2 regions of the Shewanella sp. Iso12 genome follow, and region 2 is predicted to be linked to the other one. Evidence: predicted binding sites of a transcription regulator. Region 2 holds the regulator's gene; the other holds the start of a gene.

Evidence for each region. The regulator NrdR, encoded in region 2, represses ribonucleotide reductase genes. The targets are predictions, from matches to a motif close to AAACACNANATNTNGTGTTT.
Region 1: a site for NrdR is predicted at 1,515-1,534, ahead of nrdA (class 1a ribonucleoside-diphosphate reductase subunit alpha). Genes of this name have one in related genera too.

Annotation. Positions count from the first base shown of each region.
Region 1 is NZ_JAAUHW010000004.1:322,408-325,520, forward strand. It holds gene nrdA (class 1a ribonucleoside-diphosphate reductase subunit alpha) at 1-1,355, opposite strand, end outside; gene HCX89_RS10295 (HAD family hydrolase) at 1,839-2,507, opposite strand; gene ubiG (bifunctional 2-polyprenyl-6-hydroxyphenol methylase/3-demethylubiquinol 3-O-methyltransferase UbiG) at 2,512-3,113, opposite strand, start outside.
Region 2 is NZ_JAAUHW010000001.1:703,295-706,407, forward strand. It holds gene HCX89_RS03095 (riboflavin synthase) at 1-324, opposite strand, end outside; gene ribD (bifunctional diaminohydroxyphosphoribosylaminopyrimidine deaminase/5-amino-6-(5-phosphoribosylamino)uracil reductase RibD) at 325-1,449, opposite strand; gene nrdR (transcriptional regulator NrdR) at 1,490-1,942, opposite strand; gene glyA (serine hydroxymethyltransferase) at 2,052-3,113, opposite strand, start outside.

The sequences.
Region 1 (3,113 bases), on a different contig from region 2:
ATATTGTTCAGTGGCTTGGTTGGCAGGGCAATCTCAAGACACAGGTTGGACTGACGCACAGGGGCCACTTCGGCGTTGAACGGACTGTGGGTGTTACAGTGATCCACGTTCTGCACATAGATACGGCCGGTGGAGGCACGCTCCTGCATCATCAGCGAGAAGAGCTCGACCGCTTTTAGGGTCTTCTTGCGAATGCTCTGGTCCTGCTCATATTTCACATACAGGCGCTCAAACTCGTCCTGATCGGCAAAGAAGGCGTCATATAAGCCGGGAACGTCCGATGGGCTGAACAGGGTGATGTTCTCACCTTTGATCATCCGCTGATACATCAGCTTGTTGATCTGTACGCCGTAGTCCAGGTGACGGATACGGTTGTCTTCAACACCACGGTTATTTTTCAGTACCAGCAGCGATTCAACTTCCAGGTGCCAGATAGGGTAGAACAGAGTTGCAGCACCGCCGCGAACACCGCCCTGGGAGCAGGATTTAACCGCAGTCTGGAAATACTTGTAGAAAGGCAAACAACCTGTGTGGAAGGCTTCACCACCACGAATAGGGCTTCCCAGAGCGCGAATGCGGCCGGCATTCACACCGATACCGGCTCTCTGACTGACATACTTGACGATGGAAGAGGCCGTGGCATTGATGGAATCCAGGCTGTCGTCACACTCGATCAACACGCAAGAGCTGAACTGACGGGTCGGCGTACGCACACCGGACATGATAGGGGTCGGCAAAGAGATCTTGAAGGTAGAGACCGCATCATAGAAGTCTTTGACATACTGCAGCCGGGTTTCCTTCGGATAACGGGCAAACAAGCAAGCGGCCACCAGAATATAGAGGAACTGGGCACTTTCGTAGACTTCATGAGTCACACGGTTTTGCACTAGATACTTGCCTTCCAGCTGTTTGACGGCGGCATAGGAGAAGTTCATATCGCGCCAATGGTCGATATAGCTATCGAGCACATCCAGCTCTTCACGGCTGTAGTCTTCCAGCACATGCTTGTCGTACTTGCCCATGGCGACCAACTTGCTGACATGATCGTACAGTTTTGGCGGCTCAAACTGACCAAAGGCCTTCTTACGCAAATGAAAAACAGCAAGGCGAGCGGCCAGGAACTGATAGTCCGGAGAGTCGGGAGAGATCAGGTCGGCGGCAGCCTTGATAATGGTTTCATGGATGGCCTCGGTGGGGATGCCATCGAAAAACTGCAGGTGAGAACGCAACTCCACCTCGGAAACCGAGACGTTGTTTAATCCTTTGGCTGCCCAGGTGATAACACGGTGGATCTTATCGAGATCTATCGTCTCGCGTGCGCCACTGCGTTTGGTAACTGTCATAGTGCTATTCATTGAAGATAGGCCTTGGTTGTAATATCTGTGAAATGACGCGACGGCGTCATTAAACCTTCCCTTGTAAAACAATCAACCGAACAGTTAACGACGGCGGCCCGAGAGGGCTCTGTTAACCGGGAGTTTCCAGTGCAAGACTAGTATGTCTGATTGCTACCGATACACAAGATATGGTGTTTTTCTATATCTTGGATAACAAGATAGTGAGGTATGGCACTTTTTGCAAGCCTGAGTTTTGGGTATATCTTGTGGATATCTTGAGGATATTGACTGGCCGATTCCGCAAAGCGGCATCATTGCTGGCGCACAGTCGTCATGGTCAAAATTCAAGCGATCTCACTCAAGGTGATCGACTGCTAAAATAAGCAGCGATCCGCGATCCCGCGCAGATCCGGTCGGTTAAAGCAGCATCCGGACTGCGACTTTCTTTAAGGTCTTGTCTACTCAGGAAAACAGTGCCAATTTAGTGCTTGTCTTACCTTGTTACCACAATGGCAGCGACATCACTGCCTGTGGATGATTTAACTGCCAATCGGCACCCCATTCCGCCGGTTTATCCTCGGCCGCCAGATATCCCCACATGGCGATGGCAGAGGGCATATTGACCGCCTGCGCCGCTGCGATGTCGCGCTCGGCATCGCCAAGATAGAGAATACGTTCGGTCGCGCAGTTAAGCTGCTGAGCAGCCAGCAACATAGGGGCTGGGTGGGGCTTACGATAGAGGGTTGTATCGGCACTGACCACAGCATCAAAGCGCTTAAGCAGCCCCATGCGCTCTAACAAGGGCCGGGTAAAACGCGCCGGTTTATTGGTGACAATCCCCAGCGGTAAGGCTCTTGATAGGGCACTGTCCAGCAAGGCTTCTATGCCTTCAAACAAACAGGCTTTTTGGCCGTTAACCGCATCATATTCCCTGAGCATCGCTTGCCGGAGATGCTCCTGTTCCTCGGCTGAGGCTTGGGGCACGGCGGCTTGCACCATGGCAAGCGAGCCGTGAGAGGCCAGAGTGCGAAGAAGTTTGCGCTTATCCTCTATCGATACCCCATGGGATGCAAGGGCCAAGGCCAGTGCTTCGGTCAGGTCCTCGGCGGTATCCACCAGAGTCCCGTCCAAGTCGAACAGAATCCCTTGAAACGGCAGCTTAGGCGTCATGGCATCAGTCCTGGCGTTGGCAGGCAATCATATAGTTGACTTCAACGCTCTTGGTGTAACTGAATACGCCACTCAAGGGGTTGTATTTGATGCCCAGCGCGTCACGGCACAATAGTTCGGTGTTTTCTGCCATGGCAATTAATTCGGATGGGCGGATAAACTTACTGTGGTCATGGGTACCTGCCGGCAGCATTTTCAGCACATACTCGGCACCGAGTATGGTTTGCACCCAGGACATGATGTTGCGGTTAATGGTGGAGAAGAACACCCAACCTCCGGGCTTGACCATATCGCAACAAGCCTGGATCACAGATTGCGGATCCGGTACATGCTCGAGCATCTCCATACAGGTAACAGTGTCGTAATGCCCCTGATGATTCTGGGCATGCACTTCGGCGGTTTCCTGCAGGTAGTCTATGCTGACGCCGGCTTCCAGTGCATGCAGCCTGGCGACTTCCAACGGCTCAAAGCCCATATCCAACCCGGTGACCTTGGCGCCGATGCGGGCCATGCTCTCGGACAGAATGCCACCGCCGCAGCCGACATCCAGTACCTGCTTGTCAAAGATACCGCCGGATTGAGCGTCTATATAATTAAGGCGCAGGG
Region 2 (3,113 bases):
CCGCGCCATACCATCCACATGACCACTGACCAAGTGCCCGCCCAAGCGGGTGTTTGGCGTGACCGCCTTTTCCAGGTTGACTTTGGTGCCGACGCTGTAGCGGTCAAAGCCGGTGAGGCTGACAGTTTCGGCCGAAACATCGGCCACATAACCCTCCGCCAGGCGTTCAACCACGGTCAGACACACGCCGTTGGTGGCAATGCTATCGCCCAGACGCACATCACTGAGATCCAACTTGCCGCTGGCCACAGTCAGACGAATATCATCACCACGGCGCTCCAGTGCCCGTATTGTACCGACAGCTTCAATTATTCCGGTAAACATTCAATCACCTATCTTGAGAGTAAGCCGGGTATCATTGCCAAGCTTACGTTGATCTGTTACCCGTATCGCCGGGGTATCGGCTATCTGCTGATAGTTTGGCAAGGCCAGCAGGTTTCGGCCAGCGGCGCCAAGCAGTTTCGGGGCTTGATAAAGCAGCAGTTCATCGGCCAACCCGGCACTAATAAAGGCGCCGCAAAGCGTTGCCCCGGCCTCGACCAACACCGCATTACAGCTCTGGCTCAGGTGTTGCAGCAACGCCGCGATATCTACTCTGTTGTCTTCACCGGCCAGCACCAAAGTAGTGACATAAGGCGGCAAAGCGGCTAGGAATTCATCCTCATAGGGACGGCAGCTGACCAAGAGCACCGGGCTGGCAATTTGCAACAGCCTGGCATCGAGCGGCATACGGCAGTTACTGTCGAGTATCACCCGCAGCGGTTGAATAAGCTCCTGCTCGCTGAGGGTTTCACCCAGGCTGCCAAGCTCAGCGTGCCGGACATTCAGGGAAGGGTCATCGGCCAATACGGTTTCAATGCCGGTGAGCAGAGCGCAGCTGCGGGCTCTGAGCCTTTGCACGTCGCGGCGCGCCTCGGGGCCGGTTATCCATTTGGACTCACCGTTGGCCAGTGCCGTCTTGCCATCGAGACTCGCCGCCAGCTTGAGGGTGACCCAGGGGCGATTTCGCTCCATCCGCGATAAAAAGCCCGGATTCAACTCTCTGGCCTGTTCGGCCAAGAGACCGCTCTGCACCTGAACCCCGGCCTCCTCCAGCATGCCGATACCTCGGCCGGCCACCTGAGGGTTGGGATCTGTCATTGCCACCACCACCCGCTTGAGGCCATGTTTAATTAAGGCTTCGGCACAGGGCGGCGTGCGACCATAGTGACTGCAAGGTTCGAGGGTGACATAGGCAGTAGCACCGCGGGCCTTGTCAGCGGCCATTTTCAGGGCATGTACTTCGGCATGGGGCTCGCCGGCACGCTGATGCCAGCCTTCGCCGACAATCTTGCCATCGGCATCTATGATGACGCAGCCGACATTGGGGTTGGGGCGGGTTGTATAACGGCCACGGCGAGCCAGCATTATGGCGCGGCTCATCATGGCGATATCAGTATTGGACCACATGGGGGTTTCCGTGACTTAACAGTTGGCTGTGACTGACAGCCTATTTTTTCTCCAGCTTGGCAATCGCTTCACCAAACTCTGACACATCTTCAAAGGCACGATACACAGAGGCAAAGCGAATATAGGCCACCTTATCCAGCTCGATAAGATGATCCATCATCAGATTGCCGATCATTTCCGAGGTCACTTCCCGCTCGCCTGTGGCTCTGAGGGTGGACTTGATCTTGCTGATCGCCTCTTCAATCTTATCCATGGAAACCGGACGTTTCTCGGCGGCACGCAGCATACCGCCGCGCAGCTTGTCCTCATCGAACGGTTGCCTGCTGCCATCGCGCTTGATCACTCTGGGCATGACAAGCTCGGCACCTTCAAAGGTGGTAAAGCGTTCATGACACAGAGTACATTCCCGGCGACGGCGCACCTGATGACCGTCTGCCACCAGCCTGGAATCTATCACCTTGGTATCCGTCGCACTGCAAAATGGACAATGCATTATGCCTCCTGGTGCTCAGTTGCCGGCAGCGGATGCTGCTAAATGGCAGAAACAAAAATGGCCGCTGAATTCAGCGGCCATCGAAGTTTATCCTATTCCCTTGAAAAGGTTAACCGTAAACAGGGAAGCGAGCGCACAGTTCCAGCACCTGGCCCTTAACACGCTCGATAACGGCGTCATCGTGAGCATTGTCGAGCACATCACAGATCCAGCCGGTCAGTTCACGGGCTTCGGCTTCCTTGAAACCGCGGCGAGTGATGGCCGGTGTACCGATACGCACCCCGGAGGTCACAAAGGGTGAGCGGGGGTCGTTGGGCACTGAGTTCTTGTTGACTGTGATGTTGGCGCGGCCCAGAGCGGCGTCGGCTTCTTTACCGGTCAGCTCACGGCCAATCAGGTCCACCAGCATCAGATGGTTGCTGGTACCGCCGGAAACTATCTTGTAACCGCGCTCGAGGAACACCTCAACCATGGCCTTGGCGTTATTAACCACCTGCTGCTGATAGGTTTTGAATTCCGGCTCCAGTGCTTCTTTGAAGGCCACGGCTTTACCGGCGATAACGTGCATCAGAGGACCACCCTGACCGCCCGGGAATACCGCGGAGTTCAGCTTCTTGTACAGATCTTCATCGTCGGCAGCCGACAGAATCACACCGCCGCGGGGACCGGCCAGTGTCTTGTGAGTGGTCGAAGTCACCACGTGGGCGTGCGGCACAGGGTTAGGATAAACACCGGCAGCGATAAGACCGGCAACGTGTGCCATATCGACAAACAGGTAAGCGCCAATTTTGTCGGCGATTTCGCGCAGCTTGGCCCAGTCAACTATGCCTGAGTAGGCCGAGAAGCCGCCGATGATCATCTTGGGCTTGTGTTCCAGCGCCAGCGTTTCGAGTTCGCTGTAGTCAATCTTGCCGGACTCATCGATACCGTAAGGAATGATGTTGTACAGCTTGCCGGAAAAGTTAACCGGAGAGCCGTGGGTCAAGTGACCACCGTGAGCCAGGTTCATCCCCAGTACGGTATCGCCGGGTTGCAGCAACGCCATATAAACCGCGCTGTTGGCCTGTGAACCTGAGTGTGGCTGAACGTTGGCGTAAGTAGCGCCAAACAGCTGCTTGGCACGCTCAATTGCCAGAGTCTCCACCACATCGACATACTCACAACCACCGTA